Regions from separate parts of the Pseudomonas sp. Leaf127 genome, predicted to be linked through region 2. Evidence: predicted binding sites of a transcription regulator. Region 2 holds the regulator's gene; each other region holds the start of a gene.
The links. The regulator FliA, encoded in region 2, starts transcription of late flagellar genes. The targets are predictions, from matches to a motif close to CTAAAGTTTNNNNNNNNNNNGCCGNTAA.

Region 1: the regulator FliA is predicted to act here: its motif matches at 3,797-3,824, upstream of ASF84_RS08370 (methyl-accepting chemotaxis protein).
Region 3: the regulator FliA is predicted to act here: its motif matches at 1,729-1,756, upstream of ASF84_RS23245 (methyl-accepting chemotaxis protein).

The regions. Positions count from the first base shown of each region.
Region 1 covers NZ_LMOA01000012.1:115,880-122,212, reverse strand. Annotated here, with positions in the region: gene nirB (nitrite reductase large subunit NirB) at 1-320, shown strand, start outside; gene nirD (nitrite reductase small subunit NirD) at 320-694, shown strand; gene ASF84_RS08375 (D-mannose isomerase) at 744-2,000, opposite strand; gene ASF84_RS08370 (methyl-accepting chemotaxis protein) at 2,109-3,734, opposite strand; gene ASF84_RS08365 (glycerate kinase) at 3,903-5,078, opposite strand; gene ASF84_RS08360 (CdaR family transcriptional regulator) at 5,169-6,305, opposite strand.
Region 2 covers NZ_LMOA01000020.1:411,913-418,245, reverse strand. Annotated here, with positions in the region: gene ASF84_RS12550 (chemotaxis protein CheA) at 1-1,544, opposite strand, end outside; gene ASF84_RS12545 (protein phosphatase CheZ) at 1,576-2,361, opposite strand; gene ASF84_RS12540 (chemotaxis response regulator CheY) at 2,381-2,755, opposite strand; gene fliA (RNA polymerase sigma factor FliA) at 3,001-3,741, opposite strand; gene fleN (flagellar synthesis regulator FleN) at 3,738-4,574, opposite strand; gene flhF (flagellar biosynthesis protein FlhF) at 4,690-6,021, opposite strand; gene flhA (flagellar biosynthesis protein FlhA) at 6,033-6,333, opposite strand, start outside.
Region 3 covers NZ_LMOA01000023.1:469,614-475,946, forward strand. Annotated here, with positions in the region: gene ASF84_RS23245 (methyl-accepting chemotaxis protein) at 1-1,665, opposite strand, end outside; gene cydD (thiol reductant ABC exporter subunit CydD) at 1,948-3,648, shown strand; gene cydC (thiol reductant ABC exporter subunit CydC) at 3,645-5,345, shown strand; gene ASF84_RS23260 (cytochrome ubiquinol oxidase subunit I) at 5,395-6,333, shown strand, end outside.

The sequences.
Region 1 (6,333 bases), on a different contig from region 2:
GCACCGCCGACAAACTGCAACGCACCTCGGTATGGCGCGAGTCGCTCGAAGGCGGCCTGGATTACCTCAAGGCGGTGATCATCGACGACAGCCTGGGCCTGGCCGCCGAGCTTGAGTCGCAAATGCAACTGGTGGTCGACCGCTATGAATGCGAATGGGCCAACGCCCTGAAGGACCCGGAAAAACTCAAGCGCTTCCGCACCTTCGTCAACGACAAGCGCCAGGACCCGGACGTGCACTTTGTGCGTGAGCGCGAGCAGCGTCGCCCGGCACGCGCCGATGAACTCAACCTGATTCCCCTGTTCAAGGAGGTGGTGTAATGAACCAGACCCACGAAGCGTATGCCCAACACGCCCAGACCGCCGCCCTGCACTGGCAAACCCTGTGCGAGCGCCAGGATCTGGTCGCCAACTCCGGCGTGGTGGCCTGGTTCAACGACCGCCAGGTGGCGCTGTTCTACCTGCCAGGTCAGGAACAGGCCCTGTATGCGATGGACAACCGTGACCCGAAGTCAGGCGCCAATGTGATCGGCCGTGGCCTGCTGGGCAAGCTGGGCGACGACCTGGTGATTGCCTCGCCGCTGTATAAGCAGCATTTCCGTTTGCACGACGGCAGCTGCCTGGAATACCCCGAGCAAAAGCTGGAGGTGTGGCCGGTGCGCTTGAATGGCGAGTGGGTCGAGATCGCCGCCTAGGGTCTGTTGCCGTTTCATCACGGCCGCGCCACGCTGCAGACCGGTTGCGTCAACCCTGGGTCTGCCTGGCCAGTGCGCAGGCCAGGCTGGGCGCCAGGGGCAGCATAGGCAGCAACACGGCCTGATAGGCGTGGTACAGGTCCGGCTTGCCGGGCCAGATCTCGGCGCTGGGGCGGTTGCTCGCGTCGAGTTCATGGCGCCAGCTGCCGTGCTCGCGGTCGATGAAACAGGTGTCATTGAAATCCCAGAAGCGTCGATACCAGGTTTCATAGACCGGCTCGCCGGTGCGCTGCAACAGCGCGCCGGCCGCCGCCACCGCTTCGCAGTGGGTCCAGTGCAAGCGCTGGCGAATCACCGGCTGGCGCTCGTTGTCCAGGGTATAGACGATGCCCGGCGCCCCATCGACCTCCCAAGCATGCCGGCAGGCGCTGTCGAACAGTTCACCGGCCTGTTTGAGCAGCCAGCCCGGCGCATTGCAGCGAGACTCCAGCAGCGCCGCTTCCAGGTGCAACAGCAGCCGTGCCCACTCGAAGCCGTGGCCTGGGGTGGTGCCATAGGGACGAAACGGGTCGGCGGGGTTATCAAGGTTGTAGTCCGGCAGTGGCTCCCAGTGCTGGCTGAAATGCTCCACCACCTGAAAGTCATTGGCCGCCGCGTGCTGGTGGATCAGCCGCTCGGTGATGCGCAGCCCGCGCTCCAGCCAACGACTGTCGCCGCTGACATCGGCCAGCGCCAGAAAGGCTTCAAGGCCATGCATGTTGCTGTTGGCGCCGCGATACGCCTCTTCGATCTGCCAGTCACGGGAGAACGACTCGCGCAGCACGCCCTCTTCTTCACTCCAGAACCGCTCAAGCATGACGCTTGTCGCTTCTTCGAGCAGCGCCCTGGCCGCCGGCCGTCCGGCCACCACGGCAGAGCTGGCCGCCAGTGCCACGAAGGCATGCAGGTACGCCTGCTTGTCGGTGCCACCGCCTTCGTCCAGCGGCGCATCGAACCAGCCGCCATGCTCGGCATCACGCAGCGGCCCCGACAGGGCGGCCAGGCCATGGTCGATCAGTTCGGAAAACCCCGGAATGCCCTGGATATGCGCCAGGGCAAAGCAATGCACCAGGCGGGAGGTATTGAGGGTCTGGGCCCGCGCACCCACGCGCAGCCGGCCATAGGTGTCCAGGTCGCCGAACCCCTGTTCCAGCCTGGCGGCCCTGGCGAACGCCAGCAGGCGTGCGCCTTCCTGGTCAAGCCACTGGCGATGGCGCGGTGCATGCAGCCAGCTGCGGGTGACCTGCGGGGTAAGATGCTTGTCCATGACGCACTGCCCTCTTGAACCTGACCATGATCAGGCTGCCCAAGGCCGTCCTGACCGACCGTGGCGATAATGCGCGCCAAGGCCGGCCATGGGCAAGCGGTGTATCGGTCAGACCTTGAAGCGCGCCACCACCTGATTCAGATCGCCCGCCAGGCGCGACAGCTCGTTGCTGGAGGCGCTGATCTGGTTAGCGCCCTGGGTCGACTGCATCGACAGGTCGCGAATATTGACAATGTTGCGGTCCACTTCCCGCGCCACCTGGGCCTGCTCTTCGGCGGCGCTGGCAATGACCAGATTGCGCTCAGAGATCTGATTGATAGAGCGGGTGATCTCGCTCAGCGATTCACCGGCGCCACGGGCCATTTCCAGGGTGGAGCCGGCGCGGTCGCGGCTGGTCTGCATCGACTCCAGGGCCTGGGCCGAGCCGTTGCGCATGGCATTGACCATGGCGTCGATCTCCAGGGTCGACTGCTGGGTGCGGTGCGCCAGGGCCCGCACTTCGTCGGCGACCACGGCAAAGCCACGCCCCGACTCACCCGCCCGCGCCGCCTCGATGGCGGCGTTGAGCGCCAGCAGGTTGGTCTGTTCGGCGATCGAACGGATGACATCCAGTACCTTGCCAATGTCCTGGGACTGGTTGGCCAGGCTCTGCACCAACGTCGAGGTGGCCTGCACGTTATCGGTCAACGTCTGGATCGACTGCACGGTGTCCAGCACACGCTGCTGACCGGCCTTGGCCGAGGTGCTGGAATGGTTGGAGGCGTCAGAGGTCGATACGGCGTTGCGCGCCACTTCTTCGACCGCTGAAGTCATCTCGTTGACGGCCGTGGCCGCCTGGTCGATCTCGGCATTCTGCTGGTGCAGTCCGCGGTAGCTGTCTTCGGTGACCGAATTGAGCTCGGTGGCCGCCGAGGCCAGTTGCGTGGCCGAGCTGCCGATATGACGCATGGCTTCGCGCAGGTTGTTCTGCATCTGTTGCAAAGCCCGTTGCAGGCGGGTGACTTCATCTTCGCCCTGGACATGAATGTCATGGGTCAGGTCGCCACTGGCCACATGCTCGGCGGCGCGCACGGCACTTTCAAGCGGGCGCACAATGCTGCGGGTCAGCCACAGTGCCAGCCCGATGGTGGCCAGCGCGGCCAAGAGTACAAATGCCATCACAATCAAGCGCGAATGATCGTATTGGGTGGCGGCCGCCAGGCCTTCGGCCTCGATGCGCTTGGCATAGAAATCACCCAGGTCGGACAGTTGCTTGCCCGAGCCATCGACGATCTGCTTCATGTCGACCAGCAGCAGTTTGATCAGCGCGGCGTTGTCCTTCTGTGCCGCCAGCACAAACGAGCGCTCCAGACCACTGCGGTACTCGGCCAGGGTGGTGCGGAACTGATCGGACAGTATCTTTTCTTCGGGGGTGTCATCGAACTTGTCGAGGATGACCAGCTTGCCATCCAGGTCCTTGAGACGGGTGTCCATCTGCCCCTTGTAGGTGGCCACGTTGGCCGGATCCGGGTCCAGGGCCATGCGCAGGGAAATGGTGCGGATGCGCAGCATGAGTTCACGGATGTCGCTGATCACGCGCATGCTCGGCACCCAGTTGGTTTCAACGGCGACTTCGCTTTCACGGATGGTCTGCATCTGAGCCAGCGCAAACCAGCCCAGTACAGCCACAAGCAGGGAGATCAAGGTAAAGCCCAGACCCGCACGGCGGGCGATGGTCAGGTTGCGTAGGTTCATGGCTACGGCTCTTTCTTATAAGGTGGCGGATCGAAACGAGGTTGTCGTACAACCCCACCACCCTATCGGCCTCTGCTCAGACTTCTTGAGGGCCATAGCCCTCATTTATCCACCCGCATGCGCTTTTGCTGTAGCGGCCGGGCGGCGATCCGCTTCAGCCGCGAAGGGTCATGAATCGGCGGTGCCTGGTTCGCGACTGAAGTCGGTCCTACCGGCCGCCAGGTCCCACAGCCGGGCCAGGTCACGGGCGCGGTCATGCAACAAGGCAGCGGCGTGTCGGCAGGCCTCGTCCAGGGTCAGCGGACCGTTGGCCAATGCGAAAGCGGCGTGGATACCGTGTGCGTACAACTGCTCGTAGCCTTCGCCCAAGGTGCCGGCCAGGACGATCACCGGCACCTTGCGACGGGCGGCAAAACGGGCCACACCCAACGGCGTCTTGCCGCGCAGGGTCTGGGCATCGAAGCGGCCTTCGCCGGTGATCACCAGGTCCGCACCAACCAGCGCCTGTTCAAGCCCGGTCAGTTCCGCGACCACTTCGACGCCGGGGCGGAAGGTGGCGTGCAAGAAGGCCTTGGCCGCAAAGCCCATGCCGCCGGCTGCGCCGCTGCCGGGGTTGTCACGCACGTCGGTCCCCAGCACTTGGGCGCAGTGATCGGCCAGATGATCCAGGGCGGCATCCAGCGCCAGCACTTGCTCAGGCGTTGCGCCTTTCTGCGGGCCGAAGGTGTGCGACGCGCCGTGCGGACCACACAACGGGTTGTCGACGTCGGCGGCAATTTCAAATCGCACCTGCGCCAGGCGCGCATCCAGCCCGCTCAGGTCGATACGCGCCAGCTGCGCCAAGGCCAGGCCGCCAGGCGCCAAAGGCGCGTCATCAGCGTCCAGGAAACGCACCCCCAGCGCGGCGAGCATGCCGCTGCCGCCGTCGTTGGTCGCACTGCCGCCAATGGCCAGGATCACCCGCTGCGCGCCCGCGTCCAGGGCACTGGCAATCAGTTCACCGGTACCCAACGTGCTGGTGACGCAGGCATCGCGCTGTTCGCGGCTCAGCAGTTGCAGGCCGCTGGCAGTGGCCATCTCGATAATGGCCGTGCGGCTTTCGGCCAACCAGCCCCAGTGCGCTTCGACCGGTTCGCCCAGCGGGCCTTGTACCTGGGCCGTGCGCAACTGGCCGTTGCAGGCCTGCAACACTGATTCGACCGTGCCCTCGCCGCCGTCGGCCATCGGGCACAGGCGCAGCTCGGCCTCGGGCCAGACGTCGCTCAGGCCGCTGGCGATGGCCTGGGCGACGGCTTGCGCGCTGAGGCTGTCCTTGAACGAGTCGGGGGCAATGACGATTTTCATGATGCATCTCCTCTTCTTGTGCCCGCATGTTCGCATCCGCACCAGGGCTTTACGCCGGGCCGTCGCACAATGCCTGTCATCGCCTGTCGTTCATTTGCACAGGCCAGGCGTGACGTGCCGCCCCAGGTACAGCCGCAACAGGTCGTCGCTGCGGTACGGGTTGCAACCGGTGAGTTCGGCGATCTTTTCCAGGCGATAGCGCAGGCTGTTGCGATGAATGCCCAAGGCCTCGGCGCACACCTGGCTTTCGCCGCTGTGCTCGAACCAGCGATCCAGGGTTTCCACTAACTGGGGGTGCTCGTGCAGGCGCATGATGGAGCCGGCAATGTCCTGCGCCAGCCAGTCGTGGCGATGACGCCAGAACAGCACCGGCAGGCGCAGGTCCTGCAAGTGCAGCAGGCGCTGCGCCGGGCGGATATGGCTGGCGTAGTCGAGCAGGTCCAGGGTTGCCGCACAGGCCTGGCGCAATGCGGGCAGGCTCGTCGCGGCTTCGGCGGTGGCAATGCGCAGGATCGGCCAGCCCTGGGCGGTGGCCTGTTCAAGCAAGTGAGCGTCGTCGTAACCACGTTCAGGGGTACGCTCGTGGCTGCGCTCCTGGCTGCGTTCACGCTCGACCGCCCGGCACCAGTACAACAGCGTCGGCTCGCGCAACAGGCACCAGCTTTGCGGGTAGCGGCTGCTGAGCCGCATGACCAGCGGGTGGCTCATGTCCAGCGGCTCGCTCAGGCGCATCAGCACCGCCTGGCGCGGCTGCTGCGGTTGCAGGCCCAGGTGCCGGGCTTCGTCGACCAGGCTGTCGGGGCAGTCGCCCCACAGCAGGCGCGCCAGCAATTCTTCGCCGCGTTGCCGGCGCCATTGCCGGTCGGCCTGCTGGCGGCGCTGCTCCATGAGCATCTCGGCAGTCATCTTGACCAGTTCGCCGTACACACGCACCTGCTCGGGGTCGCCGGTAATGCCCAGCACGCCGATCAATTGATGATCCAGCATCAAGGGCAGGTTCACACCCGGCCTGACCCCGCCCAGGCGACTGGCAGCCAGGGCGTCGATTTCCACCACCTGACAGGTCGCCAGCACTTCCTGAGCCCCCTCATGACGGGTGCTCAGGCGCCCGGCATCACCGCTGCCGATGATGATGCCCAGGTAATCCATGACATTGACGTTGTAAGGCAGGATTGCCATGGCACGGTCAACGATGTCCTGGGCCAGGGCGCGATCAAGGGCGAACATGGCAGTCTCCTGCGGCAGGATCGGCATG
Region 2 (6,333 bases):
TCGCGCTCTTCGGGGGTTTCCACACCGTGGTCCACCGCGTTGCGCACCAAGTGGACCAGCGGGTCGGCCAGGGCCTCGACGAGGTTCTTGTCGAGGTCGGTTTCTTCACCGACCAGCTCCAGGTTGATTTCTTTCTTGAGCTGCCGGGCCAGGTCGCGAACCAGACGCGGGAAGCGACCGAAGACCTTCTTGATCGGCTGCATGCGGGTCTTCATGACCGCGGTCTGCAAGTCAGCGGTCACCACATCCAGGTTGGACACCGCCTTGGACATGGCTTCGTTGCCGCTGTTGAGCCCCAGGCGCACCAGGCGGTTACGCACCAGCACCAGTTCGCCGACCATGTTCATGATCTCGTCCAGCCGCGCGGTGTCGACGCGCACGGTGGTCTCGACCTCTGCCGCTGCCGGTTTTTCCGGCGCTGGCGCCGCGGCACGGGCCGGGGCCGGCGCGGCGGCACGGGCGGGCGCTGCGGCTGGCACGGGTGCCGCCTTGGCAGCCGGTGCTGCAGCGGCCGGCGCAGTTGGCTTGACGGGTGCGGCCGGTGCAGAAACGGCGGCCGCCACGGCATCGGCTACGGCGGCCGGCTCGAACTTGCCCTTGCCATGCAACTGGTCGAGCAGGTTTTCGAATTCGTGCTCGCTGATTTCGTCCGAAGACGCCGGTTTTTTATCGGCGCCCGCCTCAGCCTTGACTTCGACCTTGGCGACCGCCACAGGCGCCGGGCTGGCCGCTGCGGTGGGTGTCGCCTTGTCGGCATCGAACGAGCCCTTGCCATGCAACTGATCAAGCAGCGCTTCGAATTCGTCGTCGGTGATTTCGTCGCTGTTCACCGCTGGGGCCGCTGCCGACGCTGGCACTGCCGCTGTGGCAGCGGGGGCTGCCGCTGCGATGCCGGCATCGAACGAGCCCTTGCCATGCAACTGGTCGAGCAGCGCTTCGAATTCGTGGTCGGTGATTTCATCGCTGGCCGCCACCGGCGCAGACGGTACAGGTGCAGGTGCAGCAGGTGCCAGGGCATCGGACTTGGCACCTTGCAGCGAATCGAGCAGACGCTCGAATTCGTCATCGGTGATTTCATCGCCAGGGGCCGGGGCTTCAGGTTCTGCAGCCTGTTGTGCCACAGGCTCCGCGGCCGCAGGTGCTTCATCAGCGGCCTGCGGATCGGCCAGACGCGCCAGCGCCGCCAGCAGTTCAGGGGTGGCAGGCGTGACGTCACTGCGCTCGCGCACCTGGCCGAACATGCTGTTGACGGTGTCCAGGGCTTCGAGAACCACGTCCATCAATTCTGAATCTACGCGTCGTTCACCCTTGCGCAGGATGTCGAACACGTTCTCGGCAATGTGGCAGCACTCCACCAGCTCATGCAGCTGGAGGAAGCCGGCGCCCCCTTTAACAGTGTGAAAACCGCGAAAAATTGCGTTGAGCAAGTCTGCGTCATCCGGTCGGCTTTCAAGCTCGACCAGCTGTTCGGACAATTGCTCGAGAATCTCGCCGGCCTCTACCAGAAAATCCTGAAGGATCTCTTCATCGGCGCCGAAGCTCATGGGGGTGCTCCCTAAAATTAACCGTCAAGACCTAGAAGCCGAGGCTCGATAACAAGTCGTCCACATCATCCTGACCGGAAACGACATCTTCCCGTTTATCGGCATGAATTTGCGGACCTTCACCTTGGGCGAGATTTTTTTTCGGATTATTTTCCGCCAACAGTGCTTCACGATCATGTTCAATGCCGGCAAAGCGATCGACATGGCTGGCCATCAGCACCAGCTTGAGCAGATTGCTTTCAACTTCGGTGACCAATTGCGTCACGCGCTTGATCACCTGGCCGGTCAGGTCCTGATAGTCCTGAGCAAGCAGAATGTCGTTGAGGTTGGTCGCCACGCTGTGACTTTCCTTTTCGGTACGAGAAAGAAAGCCTTCGACGCGCTTTGCCAGCCCACGAAACTCTTCGGCACCGATTTCGCGGCGCATCAGGCGCCCCCAGTCGGCGCTCAACGCCTTGGCGTCGTCGCTCAGGCTGTTCATCAGCGGCGTGCTCTGCTCCACCAGGTCCATGGTGCGGTTGGCCGCGCCCTCGGTCAGGCGCACAACATACGACAGGCGTTCGGTGGCGTCCGTGATCTGCGACACCTCTTCGGCCTGTGGCATCTGCGGGTCTATCTGGAAGTTGACGATCGCACTGTGCAATTCACGTGTCAGCTTGCCCACTTCCTGATAAAGGCCGCGGTCCCGAGTCTGGTTGAGCTCATGGATCAATTGCACGGCATCGCCGAACTTGCCTCTTTCAAGGCTGGCGACAAGCTCGTGCGCATGTTTTTTCAGGGTCGACTCGAAGTCGCCCAATGAATCGTTGTTGTCCATAGCGCCCTCGCGGCATGCATCAGCTATTGACGCGCTCGAAGATCTTCTCGATCTTTTCTTGCAGTACCTGGGCGGTAAAAGGCTTGACCACATAGCCGTTCACGCCAGCCTGGGCCGCTTCGATGATCTGCTCACGCTTGGCTTCGGCAGTCACCATCAGCACCGGAATGTGCTTGAGACGTTCGTCCAGGCGCACTTGACGCAACAGGTCGATACCCGACATGCCGGGCATGTTCCAGTCAGTGACCAGAAAATCGAAACCACCGCTTTGCAGCATCGGCAATGCGGTCAGGCCGTCATCGGCTTCCGACGTGTTGGTGAACCCCAGGTCACGCAACAGGTTTTTTATGATCCGCCGCATCGTTGAAAAATCGTCAACGATGAGGATTTTCATGTTCTTGTCCAATTCGACCTCCAAACAGTCCTGAACGAGCCCGGCTCCCGGACCCGCTGTTCACTCAATACCGGCACAGCACATTTTCGACCGCTTGCCGCTTTCACAGGCCTGGCACATGGACACGGGCAAACGCCTGAACCAGTCATCCCCAGGGATGCTGACAGGCTCCTGCCTTGTCCGGGTACTCGACACGTGACGCCTTGCACAGCCGGTCTGCAGCCGCCCGGACACTCCGGACGCTGTCAGCGTGCGCGCCACTCCCCCAAACGCCCCCGCAAACGTGCGGCGCACTGGCTGTGTAACTGGCTGACCCGTGATTCGCTGACCCCCAGGACCTCACCGATTTCCTTGAGGTTCAGCTCTTCGTCATAGTACAGCGCCAATACCAGACGCTCACGCTCCGGCAGATTGGCGATGGCATCGGCCAACGCGGCCTGGAAGCGCTCGTCTTCCAGGTCCCGCGACGGCTCCAGCGAAGCGCTGGCGCCATCCTCGTGCAGCCCGTCATGATCGCCGTCCTGCAAGAGGTCGTCAAAGCTGAACAGGCGGCTGCCCAAGGTGTCGTTCAAGATAGCGTAATAATCATCCAGACTTAACTGGAGTTCGGCCGCAATCTCATGATCTTTAGCGTCGCGGCCGGTTTTTGCTTCAATGCCACGAATCGCATCGCTGACCATGCGGGTATTACGGTGCACCGAACGCGGTGCCCAGTCGCCCTTGCGCACCTCATCGAGCATCGCGCCACGAATGCGGATGCCGGCGTAGGTCTCGAAACTGGCGCCCTTGCTCGAATCGTATTTGGTCGACACTTCCAGCAGGCCGATCATGCCGGCCTGGATCAGGTCTTCCACCTGCACACTGGCCGGCAGGCGCGCCAGCAGGTGATAGGCAATGCGCTTGACCAACGGCGCATAACGCTCGATCAGTTCGTACTGCGAATTCCTGGAAGCCTTGCTGTACATCTGGTAACCGCTGGCTGTCATTGAACGGGTCCCGCTGCGCTGGTCTGGTGAACAAGCCGCTCGACGAAGAACTCAAGGTGCCCGCGCGGATTGGCCGGCAGAGGCCAGGTGTCGACCTTCTGGGCAATGGCCTTGAACGCCAGGGCGCACTTGGAACGTGGAAACGCTTCGTAGACGGCGCGCTGTTTCTGCACGGCCTTGCGTACACACTCATCATAGGGAACGGCACCGACATACTGCAGCGCCACGTCAAGGAAACGGTCGGTGACCTTGGTCAGCTTGGCAAACAGGTTGCGCCCTTCCTGGGGGCTCTGGGCCATGTTGGCCAGGACCCGGAAACGGTTCATGCCGTAGTCACGGTTGAGCAGCTTGATCAGGGCGTAGGCATCGGTGATCGAGGTCGGCTCGTCGCACACCACCAGCATCACTTCCTGGGCGGCGCGCACAAAGCTGACCACTGACTCGCCGATACCGGCAGCGGTGTCGATGACCAACACGTCAAGATTGTCGCCAATCTCGCTGAAGGCCTGGATCAGGCCGGCATGCTGGGCGGGCGCCAGGTGCACCATGCTCTGGGTGCCGGAAGCCGCCGGCACGATGCGTACGCCGCCAGGGCCCTGCAACAGCACGTCGCGCAGTTCGCAGCGGCCTTCGATGACGTCGGCCAGGGTGTGCTTGGGGGTCAGGCCCAGCAAGACATCGACATTGGCCAGGCCAAGGTCGGCATCGAGCAACATGACACGTCGCCCAAGCTCGGCCAGCGCCAGTGAAAGGTTCACTGACACGTTGGTCTTGCCGACGCCACCTTTGCCGCCGGTCACGGCGATAACCTGTACGGGATGCATGCTGCCCATGTTATTTCATTACCTTGTCATGCGTAGACCGAAACCACATTACGGGCTGCACGTTCGCTTGCGAACAATGCCTGGCAGACCAGATATGCAGGGACCTTCCAATCGTTTCCATCAATTACCCCACTTGCTTGCCGGGTTTGTGATAGAGGTCGGCGAACATGTCCGCCATGGCCTCCTCACTCGGCTCATCCTGCATCTGCACACTGACCGCGCGGCTCACCAGCTGGTGACGACGCGGCAGGTGCAGATCATCAGGAATACGCGGCCCATCGGTCAGATAGGCCACAGGCAATTCGTGACTGATCGCCAGGCTCAGGACTTCGCCGAGGCTGGCGGTTTCGTCCAGTTTGGTCAGGATGCAGCCGGCCAGGCCGCAGCGCTTGTAGCTGTGATAGGCCGCCGTCAGTACCTGTTTCTGGCTGGTGGTGCCCAGCACCAGATAGTTGCGGGCACGGATGCCGCGCCCGGCCAGGCTTTCCAGTTGCAGGCGCAAGGCCGGGTCGCTGGCTTGCAGGCCGGCGGTGTCGATCAACACCACGCGCTTGCGAATCAACGGCTCCAGCGCCTGGGCCAGCGACTGGCCAGGATCGACATGGGTCACCGGCACATTGAGAATCCGTCCCAGGGTCTTGAGCTGCTCCTGGGCGCCAATGCGAAAACTGTCCATGCTCACCAGGGCGATGTTCTGCGCGCCGTACTTGAGCACGTAACGCGCGGCCAGCTTGGCCAGTGTCGTGGTCTTGCCCATGCCGGCCGGACCGACCATGGCAATGACGCCGCCCTCTTCGAGCGGTTCGATTTCCGGCACGCTGATCATCCGCGCCAGGTACGCCAGCAGCATGCGCCAGGCCTGCTTGGGGTCTTCGATATCCGGGATCATGCCCAGCAGGTCACGTGACAACGGGCCGGACAGGCCGATGCGCTGCAGGCGGCGCCACAGGTTGGCCTGTTGCGGGCGCGCGCCCTGCAACTGGTTCCAGGCCAGGGAGCCAAGCTGCACTTCGAGCAGCTCGCGCAGGCCATTGAGTTCCGAGCACATCGATTCGAACACACGCTGCCCTACGGCGGCGTCAGTGACCGGCGAGGCCGACGAGGGCGCAGTGGCACGTGGCGGCTCTTCGAACGTCGGCTCGATATGCGTATCGGCCGCGCTGAGCGGCAGCCCGGAAAACAGCTGGAGGTTATTGCTGGCATCGCTGTCTGTAGGGTTCTCAAGCTCGGCCTGGGCGGAGACGATGCGCGACTGGGTCTTGCGCAGTTCATCCTCGAGCTCCATGTTCGGTACCCGTGGCGCCAGGGCAGACAACTTGTAATCCAGGGCAGCGGTCAGCTCGACGCCACCGGCAATGCGCCGGTTACCAATGATGGCCGCCTCGGCGCCCAGCTCATCGCGAACCAGCTTCATGGCCTGACGCATATCGGCGGCGAAAAATCGCTTAACTTGCATGACTCACTACCTCAGCCGTTGGGCCCGACAGTCGCTACGATGGTGACTTGCTTGTTGTCCGGAATTTCCTGGTACGCCAGCACATGCATGTTCGGTACAGCCAATCGTCCAAACCGTGACAGCATGGCCCGGATCGGTCCTGCTACCAGCAGAATCACCGCCGAACCTTGCATTTCCTGACGCTGTGCAGCCTCGATCAACGATCGCTGGAGCTTCTCGGCCATGCTTGGCTCAAGAAGAACGCCTTCTTCCTGACCTTGACCAGCCTTCTGCAGACTATTGAGCAAGATTTGTTCCAACCTTGGCTCAAGC
Region 3 (6,333 bases), on a different contig from region 2:
CGAGCCTGTAGCGCGATCGGAGCCGGCCTGGAGCCGGGCGATCATCTGCTGGATATTGCCCGTCGATTCCTGGGTCTTCTGCGCCAGCGTGCGCACCTCCGAGGCCACCACGGCAAAGCCGCGACCGTGATCGCCGGCCCGGGCGGCCTCGATGGCTGCGTTCAGGGCCAGCAGGTTGGTCTGGTCGGCGATGCCGCGAATCACGTCCAGCACCGAGGAAATCGAATCGCTTTCATGCTTGAGCTCGTCGATGATCTGCGCGGTGTCCTGTGCCTGGCTGGACAACTGCCGGATCAGTTCGATGGTGGTCTGCACTTCGCTGCTGCCTTGCGCGGTGTTGCGATTGAGCTGCTGCGACAGTTGCGCCGCGTCGTTGGTGCTCCTGGCTACATCGCGCACAGTAGTGCTCATCTGGGTGATGGCCGTGGCCACCAGCTCGGTGCTCTGGCGCTGTTGCTCGACGCTTTGGCTGGTCTGCACCGTGACTGCCGAAGACTCTTCGGCCGCCGTGGCCACCTGTGCGGTGGCGTTGCTGATTTCCTGGACGACACCGGTGATTTCCAAGGCCATGCGATTGAGGTTTTCGCAGATCTGCCCGAACTCGTCACGGCTCTGATAAGTGGCGCGGGCGGTCAGGTCGCGTTGCGCCAGGCTCAGCAACACGCTGTTCACGTCGGCCACGGCGACGTTGATCATGCGGATGATCAGGTACGACAGCACTACCACCGCCGCCAGGGCGAACAGCACGGCCGCCAGGGTCAGCCACAAGGCGCGGCTGGCCTGGTCACGCGCCTGTGCGGCCAGGTCGCCCACTTCGTTGCCCAGTGCTTCTTCGACTTCGCTCATCAGGTCGATGCGCCGGGTGGCGGTTTCGAACCAGGTTTCGGCTTTTATCCCCAGGGCCTGGCCCAGCGGCCGTTCGAAGGCCAGGCGTTGCAGGCGCGCCACCTCTACAGCACTCGGGTCCTGCATCCGCGCATCAAGCTGGCGCAACTGCTCATCCGAGGACTTGCGGCGAAAGTTTTCCGCGTAGGCGCCAAACTCGCCCAGGTTGCGGCTGAAGCGTGACAGCAGGGCGGCATCAAAGTGGTCCTGGCTGAATACCAGCCCCAGGATCACCCGCTCGCGACCGGCGCGCTCTTTCATTTCGATGAACTGATTGAGCGCGCTCAGTGCATGAATGATCGCCGGCTCGTTGATATTGGCTTCCAGCGAGTGGGTGTAGCCGGCCAAGGCCTGGATGGTCTCGGTGTAGCGGGCGCCGGAGTCGGTGCTGGTCATGGCCTGTGCGTCGACCTGCTGGCGGGTGCCCGGCAGGGCTTGCAGCACCGTGAGTGCCTTGTCGAGCGGCACGCTGTTGCCATCGGCCAGCGCACGGGTGGCGGCCAGCGCCTGATCGGTGTCCTGGCGCAGGCGCGTCAGGCGGTCACCCATCGAGCGGCCCTTGCTGCTCAGAAAGACCCCACTGGCGCCACGCTCGCGTTGCAGCGTGGTGATCAGGCGACTGATCTGGTGCGCGGTGGTGCTGGCCGTGACGGTGTTGTTCATGTTGCGCAGGGTCTTGTAGTTATCGACCATGAACAGCGTGGCCAGCCACAGAAACCCCAGCAGCGGCAGCAGCAGGATCAACAACAGTTTGGTACGTAACGGTGCATTTCTGAGCATGGGGCTGTCGCCTTTTGGTGCATGGGCCTGGCGCATTTGCGCAATGCGCCTTCCTTTCAGGCCTTATCGTCACGGCGTGCAGAAAGCTGAAGGTCGGCGGTCACGAGCGGTCATTGGGGGGATGCCAGAAGCATGCCCACAGAGCGCAGTCTGCGATGTTGGCTGGCAATCCGCCATTGACCTGGATCAGTAACCGGCCAGAACCACGGGCGTAGCATGGCGGCCTGAGCGATCGGCCTGTGTGCCGCCGCCTGTCCCTACCAGCCAAACAGTGGCCACCCTGTGAAAACTGCCAGCCCTTCCGGTTTTTCTGCCGCGCCCTCGAACGAGGGGGCGATCCTGCCGGCGTACCAGCCCAATCGCTGGGGCGCGCACCTGCAAACCCTGGCCGGGCTGTTCTGGCTGATGCAGGCCGGTGTGCTGGCGTGGACGGTACAAGGGCTGCTGGACGGGCGCGGCATGGCGGTGGTCTGGCCGGCGGCGCTGGCGCTGCTGGGGCTGGGCGCGCTGCGCACCTTGAGCGACGCCTGGGGCGGGCGCTGGCTGTATTGCACCGCACGCCAGTACCTCGGCACCGTGCGTGCACACGCTGTCACCGCACTGGCCGACCGCTCGCCGCTGGACACCCGACGTGCGCCGTCGGGCCTGGCCGCCAGTGTGCTGGCCGAGCAGGCCGAGGCGCTGCTGCCTTATCTGGTGCGCTACCTGCCGGTGCGGCAACGGCTGATGACCCTGCCTGTCGTGATTGTGCTGGCGGTGGCCTGGTTCAGTTGGCTGGCGGCGCTGGTGCTGCTGCTGGCCGCGCCCCTGATTCCGCTGTTCATGGCCTTGGTGGGCTGGCGCGCCAAGGCCGCCAGCGAGGCGCAGTGGCTTGAAACCGGCAACATGAATGCCTTTCTGCTCGACCGCTTGCGCGGCTTGAGCACCTTGCGGGCCTTCGCCGCCGTCGAGGCCACCGCCGAGCGCTTACAGGCTTCGTCGCTGTCGCTGCAACAGCGCACGATGCGCGTGTTGCGCATCGCCTTTCTGTCGTCGGCAGTGCTGGAATTGTTCTCGGCCCTGGGCGTGGCGCTGGTGGCGGTGTATATCGGCTTTCACTTGCTGGGTTATCTGCCGTTCGGTGCCTGGGGGCAGACCCTGAGCCTGGGTCAGGGCCTGTTCGTGTTGCTGCTGGCGCCGAGCTTTTTCGAGCCGTTGCGCGACCTGTCGGCGGTCTGGCACGACCGCGCCTCGGGCGTGACCGCCTTGCAAGCGCTGGAGGCGCTGAGCGAGCGCGGCACCGCCTTGCCGCCTGCCGCGCCGGTCGATCCCCAGACGCCGGGTCTGGTTGTGCATATGCAGGGGGTCAGCGTTCGTCATGCGGGCGCCGCCCGGCCGGCCTTCGAGTCGTTGTCGTTGCAAGTGGCCGAGGGCGAGCACCTGGCGATCACCGGCCCCAGTGGCGGTGGCAAATCCACCGTGCTGGCGACCATCGCTGGCCTGTTGCCGTTGCAGGCCGGCCACCTGAGCCTGAATGTGGCGCCGGGCGCCATAGGCTGGATCGGCCAGAAGCCGCACACCTTTGCCGGGTCCGTGTACGACAACGTGGCGCTGGGACGGCCGGGCGTGGACCGTGCGGCGGTCGAGGCCGCGCTGGCCCAGGCGTGCCTGGCGCAGGTCGAGCAGGCCCGTGCCGGGCAGGTGCTGGGTGAGGGCGGTCAGGGCTTGTCGGGGGGTGAGGCGGTGCGCTTGTCATTGGCGCGGGTGGCGGCCGACCCGTCGGTCCGGCTGATCCTGGCCGACGAACCCACCGCCCACCTGGACCGGCAGAGCGCGTTCGAGGTGATCCAGGCCCTGCTGCAACTGGCGCGCGGCCGCACCCTGATCGTCGCCACCCACGACCCGGTGCTGGCCGCCGCGATGCAGCGCCAGGTGCCGCTGCAGGCACTGTGTCAGGCCTCTGTCGCTGGCCCGGTCAAGGCCGTGGATGAGGTGCTGTCATGAGCCTCCGTGCGTTCGATGCACTGTTGCCGGTCGCCCGTCTGTTCTGGCAGGCACGCGGCCGGTTGTTGCTGGCAGGCGCCGGGCTGGCGGCGCTTACCGTGCTGTTCGGCATGGCGCTGCTGGGGCTGTCGGGCTGGTTCATCAGTGCCACGGCGATTGCCGGCCTGAGTGCGGCCACCGCGCTGGCCTTCGATGTGTTCATGCCCTCGGCCGGGATTCGCTTGTTCACCCTGGGCCGTACCGCCGCCCGTTATGGCGAGCGCCTGGCCACCCACGACGCGACCCTGGCGGTGCTGGCGGCGTTGCGCGTGCGGCTGTTCATCGGCTGGGCACAGCCGCAGGCCGCCCGCGAGCTGGCCTTGCGCCCGGCCCGGCTGCTGTTTCGCCTGACCGGCGACATCGATGCACTGGATTCCCTGTACCTGCGCGTGCTGGTGCCGCTGCTGTCGGCATTCGCCGCGACCCTGGCCGCGGCGCTGACGCTGGGGCTGATCAATGTCGGCCTGGGGCTTGCCGTGTTGCTGTTGATGAGCCTGGTCACGCTGATCGTGCTGCGCAGCACCTGGCGGGGGGCGCTGCGTCCGGCGCAGGCGCGGGCCCGGGCCACTGAAACCCTGCGTGCCCAGGCCGCCGACCTGGTGGCGGGGCAGACCGAATTGCTGATGGCCGGGCGCTTGCCGGCGCAATGCGAACGCCTGCGCCAGACCGATGCGCGCCTGGCCCGCTGCGACGACCGCCTCAATGCACTGGACAACCGCGCCGCCGTGGCCTTCGGCCTGTTGAGCACGGTGTTGCTGGCGTTGACCGTGCTGGTCAGCGGCTGGCTGGTGTCGACCCGGGTCATCGAAGTGCCGGTCGCGGTGCTGGCGGTGCTGGTCGCCCTGACCATGACCGAACCCCTGGCCGCCCTGCGCCGGGGCGCGCTGGAGCTGGGCCGTACCACCCTGGCGGCGCGAAGGGTCGGACCGGTATTGGCCACCGACCTGCCAGCGCCCATGCCTGCTGAGCCGCTGGCCGCTGATCAACCTGTACGTGTGCAGCAGGTACACGTTCGCCACCCTGGCGCGGCACAGGATTGCCTGCACGGCATCGACCTGCAGCTCAAGGCCGGCGAGCGGGTGGCCTTGGTGGGCAGCAGCGGCGCGGGCAAGTCGTCACTGATGGCGCTGCTGACTGGCGAATTGCCGGCCCGCCTCGGCCGCGTGCAGATGGGCAGCCCTTACGGCTGGCTGACCCAGCGCACCGAACTGTTCCAGGACAGCGTACGCGACAACCTGCTGCTGGCCTGTCCACACGCCGGCGACGACCAGCTCAGGCAAGCGCTGACCCATGCCGGACTGGCCGACACATTGCGCGCCTGGCCCGTCGGGCTCGACACCCGGCTGGGCGAAGGCGGCCTGGGCGTATCCGGTGGCCAGGCCCGGCGCCTGGCACTGGCCCGCCTGCTGCTGCGCGAGGCGCCAGTGTGGCTGCTCGATGAGCCCAGTGAAGGGCTCGATGCCGACACCGCAGCCGATGTGCTGCGCCAGCTCGACCGGCTGGGCCAGGGCCGAACCTGGTTGCTGGCCACCCATTTGCGCCGCGAGGCGGCCCTGGCCGACCGGCTGGTGATGCTGCACGGCGGGCGTGTGATCGCCGCCTGGCCACGCGGCAGCGCCGGTTATGACGCGGCCCTGGCGGGCCTGCGGCCTGACTGATCCACCTGTTTTCGATGACTTGAATACAACCCTTCTGGAGGTAAATGGCATGGACCTGGACATAGTCAGTCTGTCGCGATTGCAGTTCGCGCTGACGGCGCTCTACCACTTTTTATTCGTGCCGCTGACGCTGGGGCTGTCGATTTTGCTGGCGATCATGGAAACCCTCTATGTGATGACCGGGCGCACGATCTGGCGGCAGATGACCCGCTTCTGGGGCGTGTTGTTCGGCATCAACTTCGCCATCGGGGTGTCCACCGGGCTGGTCATGGAGTTTCAGTTCGGTATGAACTGGAGCTACTACAGCCACTACGTGGGTGACATTTTCGGCGCGCCACTGGCCATCGAAGGGCTGATGGCGTTCTTCCTGGAGGCGACCTTCATCGGCCTGTTCTTCTTTGGCTGGGACAAGCTCAGCCCGGTCAAGCATTTGCTGGTGACCTGGCTGATGGCGCTGGGCACCAACCTGTCGGCGCTGTGGATCCTGATTGCCAACGGCTGGATGCAGAACCCGGTGGGCGCGGCGTTCAACCCGCAGACCATGCGCATGGAAGTCAGCGATTTCTACGCCGTGCTGACCAACCCGGTCGGCCAGGCCAAGTTCGTGCACACCGTGTCGGCCGGCTACGTGTGCGGCGCGATCTTCGTGCTGGGCATCTCGGCGCTGTACCTGCTCAAGGGCCGGCATGTCGAGCTGGCCAAGCGCTCGATGACCGTGGCCGCCTCCTTCGGCCTGGCGGCCTCGCTGTCGGTGGTGGTGCTGGGTGACGAGAGCGGTTACCTGTCCAGCGAACACCAGAAGATGAAGCTGGCCGCCATCGAGGCGATGTGGGAAACCGAGCCGGCCCCGGCCGCCTTCACCGCCATCGGCTTTCCTGACCAGGCCGCGCGGGAAACCCATTACGCCATTCACATTCCGTGGGTCATGGGCCTGATCGGCACGCGCTCGCTGGACACCGAGATGCCGGGCATCAAGGAACTGGTGGTC